One region of the Ammoniphilus soli genome, then DNA from elsewhere that is predicted to be linked to it. Evidence: riboswitches for the same ligand, from Rfam matches in the RefSeq annotation. Region 1 holds a riboswitch; each other region holds the start of a gene.
What was found. Region 1 has a riboswitch for cyclic di-GMP ahead of ABLT31_RS27840 (glycosyl hydrolase family 8). Riboswitches for the same ligand answer to the same signal wherever they lie in the genome.
Positions count from the first base shown of each region.

Region 2: it holds a riboswitch for cyclic di-GMP, as region 1 does, so the genes downstream of both, ABLT31_RS03800 (hypothetical protein) here and ABLT31_RS27840 (glycosyl hydrolase family 8) in region 1, are expected to answer to the same signal.
Region 3: it holds a riboswitch for cyclic di-GMP, as region 1 does, so the genes downstream of both, ABLT31_RS10005 (hypothetical protein) here and ABLT31_RS27840 (glycosyl hydrolase family 8) in region 1, are expected to answer to the same signal.
Region 4: it holds a riboswitch for cyclic di-GMP, as region 1 does, so the genes downstream of both, ABLT31_RS26030 (anti-repressor SinI family protein) here and ABLT31_RS27840 (glycosyl hydrolase family 8) in region 1, are expected to answer to the same signal.

Region 1 is NZ_JBEGDL010000023.1:21,896-24,950, reverse strand. It holds gene ABLT31_RS27840 (glycosyl hydrolase family 8) at 1-1,047, opposite strand, end outside; cyclic di-GMP riboswitch class II at 1,095-1,179, opposite strand; gene ABLT31_RS27835 (hypothetical protein) at 1,254-1,382, opposite strand; gene ABLT31_RS27830 (hypothetical protein) at 1,449-1,601, shown strand; gene ABLT31_RS27825 (trypsin-like peptidase domain-containing protein) at 2,359-3,055, shown strand, end outside.
Region 2 is NZ_JBEGDL010000001.1:679,227-682,281, forward strand. It holds gene ABLT31_RS03795 (YitT family protein) at 375-1,184, shown strand; gene ABLT31_RS03800 (hypothetical protein) at 1,403-1,636, opposite strand; cyclic di-GMP riboswitch class I at 1,617-1,701, opposite strand; gene ABLT31_RS03805 (AzlC family ABC transporter permease) at 1,958-2,674, shown strand; gene ABLT31_RS03810 (AzlD domain-containing protein) at 2,665-2,985, shown strand.
Region 3 is NZ_JBEGDL010000003.1:442,009-445,063, forward strand. It holds gene ABLT31_RS09995 (DUF3973 domain-containing protein) at 51-239, shown strand; gene ABLT31_RS10005 (hypothetical protein) at 1,001-1,201, opposite strand; cyclic di-GMP riboswitch class I at 1,240-1,327, opposite strand; gene ABLT31_RS10010 (hypothetical protein) at 1,419-1,553, opposite strand; gene ABLT31_RS10015 (hypothetical protein) at 2,169-2,381, opposite strand; gene ABLT31_RS10020 (LysM peptidoglycan-binding domain-containing protein) at 2,497-2,892, opposite strand; gene ABLT31_RS10025 (flagellar motor protein MotB) at 3,021-3,055, opposite strand, start outside.
Region 4 is NZ_JBEGDL010000018.1:87,677-90,731, reverse strand. It holds gene ABLT31_RS26040 (acyltransferase family protein) at 1-324, shown strand, start outside; gene ABLT31_RS26035 (hypothetical protein) at 646-846, shown strand; cyclic di-GMP riboswitch class I at 1,017-1,104, shown strand; gene ABLT31_RS26030 (anti-repressor SinI family protein) at 1,499-1,621, shown strand; gene ABLT31_RS26025 (anti-repressor SinI family protein) at 1,680-1,814, shown strand; gene ABLT31_RS26020 (IS1/IS1595 family N-terminal zinc-binding domain-containing protein) at 2,092-2,766, shown strand; gene ABLT31_RS26015 (hypothetical protein) at 3,006-3,055, shown strand, end outside.

The DNA of each region.
Region 1 (3,055 bases):
ATCTTTCTCCTGTAAGTCTACAAAGCCACCATAATAGGGGGAATGGGAGTCTTGGACCTGCAAAAGGTAGAGTCTTTCTGCGATTTCCTTTATAAGCTGCTTCTCTTCTGTTTTTTCTAAGATGCGAAGAGCCAATCCGTAAACGGCAGGGGATTCAAATGCTGCCATAGGTTGACCTTCAGGAGAGTAGATGCCCACCAACCGCTCCTGTTGTTCCCATTGCTTTTTAATGAAAGATACCGTTTTATCATCATCTATTCCAGCTTCCCATAGATGAAGCGAGGTATAAAGGCTATCGATTAAGTTGACTTCTTGTTGAGGAAGCCATTGGTTTTGTTGGTAATCAAAGGTTTTGCGATAAAGTCCACTAGCTAACCGAGCGTTCTCTATTAACTGTAACGAATGTTGGTAGACCTCTTCCCAAACCGGGTCGTCAGCAGACAATAGCTTCATCGTGTAAAGGTCGAGATAAGAAATGGTAGTCCTACTTGTTCTTTCATTATCTACCGTATGATAAAAATCCACGAGACAAAAATCTTCCCTTAGATTCCACTTTTTCACACCTTCGGCTAGGGCTAAGGCTTGATGAAGGTGGGAAGTCTCGCCCCATAGGCGGTATCCTAAGAGGAGTCCCCGAATGATCCGAAGATCGTCTATACTGGCATTGCTTTCCGCTTCGAGCTTTCGAGCGGGATCTATCATCCACCTTATAATACTCTCCTTCATTAAAAGATGCTTATTTAGAAATTGCACTTGCTGATCAAAAAGGTCCTTTTTCTGTTTGTTTACGGCATAGAGTAGCAGCAGCCCCGTAGATTCTGATAAGTAGGCATGATTTTTGGCTACATCCGCAACGATCGGATGATCATCCCGCAGATTGGTATACACACCTCCTGAAGCATCCAGCATATGGTTAACGAAAAAGTGATAGAGAGGACTGTCCGAGTCATCCGGGACAATTTTTAATGGGGGTTGGAACTCACAGCGATAAATAAGTAGGAAGAGGCAAAGTAGAAAACCTCCTAAAATATAGCGCTTGCGATTCATGGTGTTCTCCTTACCCGTAATATAGAAAAAACCGACTCCATCCCAAAGAAAGAATCGGTCGGTTGCACTACTCGCTCCCGATTTTCCAAGTGCCCACTGTACAGAAAATCGTTCATCGCATCCATTGATTTAGTTACTTCATAATATAGCATATGAAGAATCAATATAAAATAGCAGTATAAAAGAGCTGCTCTCGCAGCCCTTCGTTAGGGTATTAAATCAATAGCCAATTGAGCCAAAAGGGCTTGGCCATCTGCATTGGGATGAACATCACCGGGAATGAGATATAGATTTTGCTTTGAAAGCATGAGCGATGTAAATCGAATCTGATTCATAGCTTTTTATTGTCGTGTTGGCTCATTTGACTTATTTGGGCGGCTGTCTTGCCGGGGCCCGGCTGTTTGTGGATCAGAATTCTAGCTTGGGTATGGCTGTTCAGGTGGTGGAAAGGAAAAAGAGAAGGAGCTCTTGGAAGACATGAACAAGCGATCATTGGAAAGGGTGTGAATCAACGGATTGCTGTAGAATTTGATTTCAAGGAGGATATCAAATGAGAAAAAAGTGGGTAATTTCTGTCGCTTTGGCAGGTGGGATTGGACATTTAAGCCAGTGCCGGCTTTGCAAGTGGTGGTAATTTCCTTAATAGAAAAGGAGAAACCATTTGTTACAGTTCAAAGGTGAAAAGAATGAATTTTTATCTTTGCTACCTTTTCTTTTTCCTTTTGCTTCTGGTTAGAATATCAAAGCCTAGTTCACCGTTCGGTTTTCACAATGGGGGCACCTGACTGAATTTCCTCCCAGTTCAGCAACAAAAACATCTAAATCTATTTGAAGGGGGCAGGGAAATTGTTTTTCACAATGTTGACATATAATAAAAAGCCTAAGTATGCCATTACCACCTTCTTTCAATTCATAATAAAAACAACGAACGATTTTTTTATTTGGACTCCTCTGTTCTAGTAATTTGTTTGCGGGGCCGATTCTTCAGCTTCACAAACAAAGCACCGGATTCAGTTTCTCTATAGAATCGAATTCCTATGAGGGCAAGCGGTGTCCATATTTCCTTAAAGCGAAAATAAGGAAAGGAAAAGCTAACGGATTCGGTCATATTAAAATGCTGCGATAAACTAATAGAGAATGTTGGACATGTCATTATGTCAGACCATGATTTACAAAGACTTAAGCGATAGAAAGGCATCCCATGATAGGGGATGCTCTTATTGATAACTTTTTTGCATCATAAAAGGGTTTTAAAGGGAGTCGTCGAATTAACTATTTTTGTTAACGACTTTCACCTAGGAGGTTGCAGGATTGAAAAAACGAACGTTGTTCATGTTGATCATCTTTTCCTTGTTCGGCGGATTTGCCTTAGCTAATTCCGGTTCTTATTTTAAGGATCTACCGGCAGATCATTGGGCCTACCCCGCTGTAAAATCTTTAAGTGAATCGGGCATCATCAATGGATTTAATGATGGAACTTTTCGGCCGAATCAGTATGTAACAAGGGCTGAATTATCCCAGATTTTGCATAAACAGCAGGAGGCGATTCAAAAGGAATTCCGTCAAGTCAGTGGATCCGAGGAAGATAAGACGATTAATGCTGTAGCGAATGCCCTTCGCTCTACGGTAGTTGTTAGAGCTTCTTCCAATCAAGGTGCTGGATTTTTTGTGGACCAGAAGCATATTTTAACCGCAAAACATGTGGTTGGTGATCAGAAGAATGTTAAACTATCCTTGTTAGTTGGCTCTCCTTTTGAAGGTGAAGTCATCGCTACAGCCCCCAAACATGACCTGGCCCTTATCAGAATAAAAGGAAGTATTGAACAGGTTAAACCTCTTAAGATAAGTGATAGTTATAGGGTTGGACAAACCGTCATTTCCATAGGCCATCCTCTTGAGTTCAGTTACACCGTCTCCAAAGGGGTAATCAGCGTAGCTGATCGTGGATATGAGGGTAACCGGTATATTCAATTCGATAATCCGATCAACTTAGGAAACTCAGGTGGCC
Region 2 (3,055 bases), on a different contig from region 1:
TTGTCGGCAATGGTCAGAAGGGTATCATAACTGATCGTGTTAAATTGTGCTATAATAAAATAAGTAGAAGAAAGTCCGTGGTTTTTAAGTGAGGTTATACTCCTTCTTGCATTCTCCACAGGAATTACCCAATGGGTCTCTTATAATTATTGGAGATTAGCTAAACTATTTCTAATTTCTTTTATCCATAAACTAAAACAAAGGTTTAATCTTTACCCTCGCGTTTTTAATAGCAGACTTGAGTTTTTCTAATTATCAAGAGGGACAGAATCATTACCCAAAGGAGTGAGAATTGTTTGGAAACAGCGCATGCAGAGCAACAAATTCAACATCAAAAATTGACAAAACTGAAAATATTAAAGAGAGCCATTTTTATGTTTTTAGGGGCTTGTTTTGTTGCCGTAGGACTGGAGATCTTTCTAGTTCCCAACAAGGTTATTGATGGGGGGATTGTTGGAATCTCGATCATCCTTTCACATCTTTTGGGTATCAAATTGGGCTATCTGCTTTTCTTGCTCAACTTGCCTTTTCTTTTATTAGGATATAAGCAAATCGGAAAGACGTTCGCAATATCCACCTTATTTGGAATAAGCGTTATGTCAATTGGAACATTTTTATTGCATCCTGTTCCCGTCTTGACGAAAGACCCCCTTCTGGCTGCCGTGTTTGGAGGAATCATTTTAGGCGCCGGGGTAGGGATGGTTATCCGTTATGGCGGATCGCTGGATGGCACGGAAATTATTGCCATCTTGTTTAATAAGAAAACGCCTTTCTCTGTTGGGGAAGTCGTGATGTTCTTCAACTTGTTCATTTTGGGCAGTGCCGGTTTTGTGTTTGGATGGGACCGGGCGATGTATTCCCTGATTGCGTACTATATCGCGTTTAAGATGATAGATATCACCCTTGAAGGGTTGGACCAATCAAAATCCGTATGGATTATCAGTGACAAGCATAAGGAGGTAGGAGACACGATTCTAGCTCGTTTAGGTCGTGGAGTGACTTATTTACAGGGTGAAGGCGGATATACTGGTGATGACAAGAAGGTTATTTTTTGCGTAATCACTCGACTGGAGGAAGCCAAGCTCAAATCCATTGTAGAAGAAGTAGACAAAACGGCATTCTTAGCCATTGGGAATATCCATGATGTTAAAGGAGGACGATTCAAGAAGAAAGACATACATTAATGGGAGAAGGTGCAAATGGCATTCACAACGGATAATTCAATCTTTTTATTTTGCTATATTGTTAGTCGTTGGCGTGATAACTACGAAATTACCAAAGAGAACGGTTTTCTTGTTTTTTTATGCGAAAAAAGAGGGAGTCCCTCAAAAGCTAGGCTTTTGGGACACCCTCTTTTTTCTATTTGAGATTTATGATCTTAAAGGACGTAGAAAGCTTGCAGCTAAGCGCTTACGAGGTTTTCTTGGAGTCTACTGTTTAACATTTGGATTCGTTCATTAATCCCTTGTATAGACTGATATAACTCAATTCTTTCTCGCCAGTTTAACATGGGGTCCATAACGTCATCCTTTAGTTTTTCCTTTACTACCCTTAACTCTTCAATGTTTGTCATCAATTCGAGACGCTTGATTTCTACCTTCACTTTCATTTCTCCTTTCGGTAACCCGGCTGCCATGGTTATTCAACGGTAGGCCCGTGGCTTTGCGTCTTCATCTTTCGATGAATTTGCTATTATCGTGGTATAATCTATTTTTATCATAATTATCAGCAAAAGAAAAGGGGTAGTCCTTGTCAAGTTAATGAATATATTGTTTAAATTTGAAGGCTTGAGTGTTTGACAAATATTTTTATACATGATTTTATAAATAAAGCATGATTGTATGCTCATTTATGAGGTCTCGTAGAGAAACAGACTATTTTTATGAAGCTGCAGGAAACGGTTCAAGAAAGGTGAACCGTATTTTCTATTTGTTTGAACTTGAATGGAGGTTGTAGGGTGAGTCTGGAAAATGTTCAACTGGAAACCCATATGGCTCAGAGGGAAGACAGTTTTTTGCAAGGGGTGAAAGATTGCGTTCCGACTTTACTGGGCTATCTTAGCATTGGGTTTGCTGCTGGTGTTGTTCAAAAGACAGCAGGGCTTAGCATAGCGGAAATCGCTCTTTATGCCGGGTCAGCTCAATTTATTGCCGCTGGGATGATAGCCGCAAGCAGCTCGCCTACTGCTATAATTATTACCATTTTGTTTGTGAATTTACGCCATATTTTACTTAGTGCTGCCTTATCTCCTTTTTTTAGACATCTTACACCGTTCAGGAATATGCTTGTGGGTTCTCTTCTTACAGATGAGACGTTTGGCGTTGCGATTAACAAGAGGGCAAAAGAAAGAGGCATCAGTGAAAAATGGATGCATGGCCTCAATATAACCGCCTATCTGAACTGGTTCTTAGCCAATCTTGCAGGGGCGTATTTCGGGCAATGGATTGCAAATCCAGAGAAGTTCGGACTGGATTTTGCTTTGCCCGCTATGTTTATCGGTCTTCTTATTCTCGCTATGATAAGCAGATCCAATTTGAAATTAGATCTTATTGTTGCGGTAAGTGCCGTAATTATCGCTGTGGGCAGCAGTTTTGCGATCTCAGGCAGTATGGGTGTCATTGCAGCGACGGTGCTGGCCTCCACGGTAGGGATGGTGATGGAAAAATGGAAGTAAGATGGGGTATGTTTTTGATTATTGTAGGTACGGCTCTTGTTACGTTCATTCCAAGGGTACTGCCTTTAATGGTACTAAGCCGAATTGAATTGCCGGAGTGGGCTATGCGGTGGTTAAATTATGTTCCCATTTCTGTGATGGCGGCTTTAATCGGCCAAGAGCTTTTGATGCATGACGGAGAAATCTCATTACTTAATTTAGAAGCATTAGCAGCCCTGCCGACCTTTTTAGTGGCCATCATGACACGCAGCTTGTTATCGACAGTCGTTGCAGGGATTACTTCCACCATGGTGTTACGATTTTTGTCGTGATAAAAAGTGTCCTATCGAGCAGGATGCAAGAAAGCGCCTTTCCATTGGGGAGAGGCGCTTTTTATTTGAA
Region 3 (3,055 bases), on a different contig from region 1:
AATTGTTTAAGAAAGAATTCTTATCATGTAAAATAGAGAATGTTGTGAATTTGAGGGCGAATGGAGATACTGGGGAAATGGAGATTGAAGGGAAAATGTACTTTTGCATCAAATGTGGCAAATTACATCTAGATAACAAAACAGAAGTTAAAATTTTCTCAACTGGCTACACATTATTAAATGAAGAAAAAGTACCTTTAGGCATATGTACCTTAAAATTGCTTAAAGAAGAAAATTAGAAAAGTCAAGGTTGAACGGTATCCTCCAATTGTTTGATACGCAAGTTTATAGATCGTACTCTTCGGTACAATTCAATTCTTTCTTGCCAAGTTATTTCAGAATTAATAACTTGGTTTTTTATTTCTTCTTTAATATCATTAAGTTCCTCAATATCGTTTATCGAATTGAGATAAAGTGTAAACTCATCCATATTCTTCACCTTATGTAAATTTTACCTTTAACATTGTTTATACTCCTATTTTGTTGTTTTGTCTAGATTTTTTATAAAAAAATTACGAACATTTTATTTATATATAATACACAGTATACTGTATGCGATTAAAAAAGATGTTAGCCAAAAGACCAACATCCATTAACATGCAACAGGGGAGTTGCAATTTATACTAGAGATAGGGTGTTTAGAATTTTTATAAACTTGTTTTCCATATATGTAACCATTCAAAATATGGAACTACTTCTCCTCTTGTCCACTCCACATCCTTAATTCAATAGACAAGCTATGTGCCTTATTCTTATCCTGCTTACTTCCCACTCACCTGGATCATACTTCGGTTATATCTAAAATATAGAAATTTCGAAAATATTCCGCTTGAACAAATCGCTAATGATCTTGAAAGAACCACCGCTACCATAAGAAGATTGTTAAAAGAACTTAAAGAGCATGTAGCCTCCGTCGAATCCTCCTACACAGCTAGGTGGATTTTTGGTGTTTGTTAGAAAACAAAAAGATCATCCCGAGTATGTCCTCGAAATGATCTTGTTATTCGCAAAGCAACTCATAGATATTTCTATACGCCTTACTTAAAGTTAACTCAATAATATCAATTTCTTTATGAGTCAGTCCATAATCCTTGATTAACTGATCTCGAAACTCCATACTAACCACATCATTAAAATTGTTGGAGTCCATTCGCATTAAATCAATAATATGCAGAATCTGTTGTTTGCTATATCGGTTCATTTTTACCCTCCATATAATAATTGAAGGGGACTTTTGGCTTTGGCAACTGGCTGGCAAATCGGATTAACCAATGTAGCCCCTTTAGCTTTGCGTCGCCATCTTTCGATGGTTTTGCCTTTAAAATTAATTTCAATTTTACCATAAAACTGGTATTGTAGTTAGTACATTTGGCACGGACAAAAAAATTTTTTTCGTCGAAATAAGATCAATCAAATTTTTATTGAACACTGTTGTACTGATCGATCAGTTCATGCAATGATTTTTCAACATCTTTCAACTGTTTAACCACTTCTTCGTCCGAAATATTCCCTTTACTTATGTTGTGTCCAATATCGATTAACTTACCATTCATGATAGCCAATTTTTCCATAGTCTCAAATTTTTTTCGCACAGTTATTCTCCTTCTTGTAAGAAATAAAATAATACATCATTCGTGCGTTTGTTCCTATTATACACATTATTATACAAAATCCTTCTTATTACCTACAACGGAAATAAAATACCTATAAATGATTTGATAATAGATTCTTTAGAATTGTCAAAAGTTAGTTTTGGTTAGGTTTTTAATATTGCACCTTATAGAAAAAAGCCTCTGAACTGTTACAGAGGCTCAAAAAATGTGTTATTTTATTTATTAAATATACTCAGAGAAGCCATTGGATAAGCGTTTAGATTTAAAATATGCATATCATGGTAATCACCATGTGCAGAATCCAAGTTGGGACGTTTTAGAGTCAAAGGTAACAGACATGATGTCAGAGTTTCTAAAAGGAACTTAGTTGACCTCTGCTCCCCTCTTCCTATCTTAGAATAAAAAAGAGGACATCAGTCCAATACCAATGCCCCCAACATGGACTAAATGAATTCTACAGTTAGCGTTTAACCTTGCGGCTATGGTTATTGACCACCTAAGTTGTGGTCAAAAAAATTACTTGGGCAAAAATGTGGGCATTTTGCAAACAGATTTTTATTCTTCAATTCTCCGCACGACATAAAACAACTTGCATGTAATAAACTCGACGGTTTGATCAATATCTTGATTCAGCATCCTATCTATAATGTGCTGAGGGACCATCCATTCACATTGGTACTGAGAAAACCGATAAATTGCATCCCCTACCACTTCCAATTTTATACCTTGTGCAGATAGGCCATCTTGCATCATCTCTTTAGCCTGCATCTCAGGTCCCCCTCATCCTAGATTTCTCTCCAAGTTTATTATACTACTAGAATGATAGGTTGTGCTCCCAAAACTGTAGCAATTCTATAATTTTTTTCAATTGTTCACCATTTGGCTAAGGAAGCAAAATAGTTTGTCCGGCATGGATCGTCGGACCGGAAAATCCATTGCTCTCCCTAATTAATTGTACAGCTTCTTCACGAGTGCGTTCCGGATAAAATTGCCCTGCAATAGCCCATAAAGTATCTCCCGGTTTTACCGTGTATAAAAGCCCCTCAGGCTTGGCAACGGGTATTGATTCAGCTGTACCGTCATGCTCTTGATTCACAAGCATAGCTTGTCCATTATCATCTCCATACAAGAAAAAGGTAAACCAAAACACACAAAGAATACTAAGCGAGAGCAGAAGAATCATTCCTTTGTTCGTATCCCATAACCTAGCTAGTTTAGATGATTCCTCCGAACGACCGTTTTCCTGCTTGTCCCATTCATGATAGAAATGAATATTCATAATAGAACCCCCTCTTGCTTTCCTATCACTACTATATGAACAAGAGGTAGAGAGTATGATTAAATAGCAATAACCAGAGAATAAAAAAGAGAGTGTCCATAAAAGCAAGCTTTAGGACACTCTCTTTTTTATTGTTCCAAACTAGCGATAGCTATGACCACCC
Region 4 (3,055 bases), on a different contig from region 1:
TCTTCTATCACATTGCTCGTTACAGCTTGGGTCCTGCTTACCCAAGTTATTCATAAGGTTCATCTTCGGTTCCAGAAAGGAATGACCTTTTATATCTTTCTAAGCCATTCCGCCTTTATTAATTTCGCCAATAAATATTTTTTATATAGATACGGTTATACCGACTTGCTGATTCAAAGCAAATGGTTTTACTTGCTCTATTTAGGGGCTATTTTTGTCATAACCCTCATTTTCTCTTATTTCCTAGCCTTGATAGTCAATCGACTTTTAAGTGGCAATACAAGGAAAGAAAATAAGAGCGGAAGGCAGTCTGCAGCGGTTTAGCAAAAAATAAGAAGACCTCCCTATCCTGTCTTATAGACTGGAGGGAGGTCTTTTCATTATGCATCGATAATTTCCCTGCCATTATGCAGGACGGGTTACATTCGTTTTCACAGGCGGTGCAACTATCGGCTGGTAGGCTGAGGTTCCATTAAGATAAAGAAGGCAATCAGCGGGATGTAGATTTTCTTACACAAAAGATAAACATCTCCCGAAGAGGTGTTTTCTATGTAAAAAAATGTACCAAACTTCAACAACTCCAAACCTTCCCTTTCTATAATGAAGGTAAGCAATCTGGCTACTGACTAATGGAGGAGGAATCTGATGAACTCGCACGAGGTATTGACCAAGGGAAACATTGTAAAAGTGAACAATGAGAACCACCCATCTTACGGTGCAATTGGTTATGTGCGCACAGTCGTCTCCCCCGATTTGTACCAAGTAAAATTAATTGGCGGAAAGCTCCTATTCCTGTTAAAAGAAGAAATTGAGCTTTGGTTGGATGTAAATGCCGAAATGATATAGTTAGACTAAAGCCGAATTCCTTTAAAAAGGAAAGTTCAGCTTTTATTTCTTCCAAAATAGTTCTATTTTCCCACTCATAAATAGAAATAAGGGTATAAAGCGCGATATTCTCTCCTGACGTATTTCTGTAAACTTTAAAATATGACTATATTCGACAAATCACATAAATCGTACGATAATGGCAAAACCTCTGAAAAGAGCTGACGCAAAGCTAAAGGGGCTTCATCGGATTATCTGATATGCCAGCCAGCTATCGAAAACGAAAGTAGATGACCCTTCCCTCCGTCGTTTTATGTGATCATGATCAGGGGGTAAATCGTGAATTTATTTCAAAGATGGAAATACAATTGGCACTGCTTTTGGTATTGTTTAAATGAACAGATGTTAAAAGATTGTACTGATAACGAACAAAAACTAATCATTCACCATAAGGTGGTTTATCATCGAAATAAGATGTTTTCGATCTAGCTCTTAAACTTCCCCAAAAATATACACCTTTCGTTTGCTTTCATAGAAATTTTCAGAATAATTTACCTTAAATTTTGTTAAACTCCATGTTATGACACACTTCGATATTCACTTATTGGTAAAATGCACTTATAGCTTTTATTGAATTCTGGTACCAATAAGAACGGGGCAGGGGTGGGACACTGTGGGGACGGAGCAAGACTTCTTAGATCCGGAATGGCTAAATCTAATTCTTGAGGCAAGGGCATTAGGAATCTCAATTGAGGAAATCAGGAATTTTTTAGGACAATCTTCACTGGCTAAGTAAGGCATATTTCTATTATTGTTAACTTATGGTAAAAAACAATAACAAAGGAGCCTATTACATGCTTGGTAACCACCGTATCGACGATGAGACGTATAGGCTAGTAAAAGAAGCGATGGACTCAGGAAAAAGCAAGGAAGAGTTTCGTAAGTTCTTGAAACAGAAGATAATAGAGAAAAACAAGATAAAAGACTAGCCACTTGCTCTAGAAAATCAAAGAGCCCTGCCAATTTAGGCAGGGCTTTTTCATGCTTAGATCACTTCAAAGCTAGTCTATGCAAGCATACAGATCTTACCTATTTTAGTGTCCTTGATAATCCGCAGGACTCTGGATAATGAAAGCTTTATATAGCTTAACAGTTGAAGCCAATTCGTTTGTAGCAACCTTTCAGTTAAACAGCATTGTGGGTGGACTTTAAATAGAATTCGTAGTAAAATAGGAACAAACGTTCCTAAAAGAGGAGTGAGCTCTATTGTTAAAGATTTCACCATTACGTAAGAAGAAATCACTTCAAGATGATCTCAAACGTTTCAAAGATCAACCCACCATAAATAAGATTCTGCAAAGCCTCTTATCCTCTAAAAAACAAAACCGCCCTTCCACATGCCCTCATTGCCAAAGCCATTGGGTCATCGGTCATGGCCAGTATCGCGGCCGACAACGGTATAAATGCAAATCCTGTGAACGGACATTTAATGAATACACTAATACCCCCCTTCACCGTACTCACTTTCCTGACAAATGGGTGAAATTCCTTGAAAGTATGGTTCGTGGGGAGTCTCTTCGACTGGCTTCAATCAGTGTTGGAATTTCTTACGTTACTTTATTCTATTGGCGGCATAAATTAATTCATGCCATGCTTAAACTAACTTCTAACAAGATCCCTTATTCAAACCAGAAATATGTACCTGTCGGCTTCTACCCACCTACTTGGCTTGTCTCCCAAGAACAAAGTTACCGCTTCGGTTCCTGGATTCTTCGTTTCAACTGGATTGCTGGAAAATATCTAACTCGTTATGTAGCCTGGTTTCACTTTATTGATCGTCATAGGAAGGAACCCCTACAAGAGACCATGACAGAATTTCTTGTACAAAGCAGTTCCATCTCACTAGAACAAACCTATCAAAATTTGCGTAATGCATCATAGTTCCCCGCTCTAACAAACACCCACAACATGATTTAACTGAAACCCTAATACATATAAAACTATAATTGCGACCTCTTTATTTCTGACAATGTTTCTATAGTTTCACCACAAACCCTAAGCTGTCTATGCCATTTTCATCGCCATTCATATCTATAGGGCTCTAGATATGAACGGCTCAATGAAGTCAGCCATCGAGATAAGGAGAGGCACAGCTCCAATCATGATCCTGAACCCGCCATTTGGCCTCAATCTTTTTTGTCACTGCCGGAATCTCCAAGGTACCCATTTC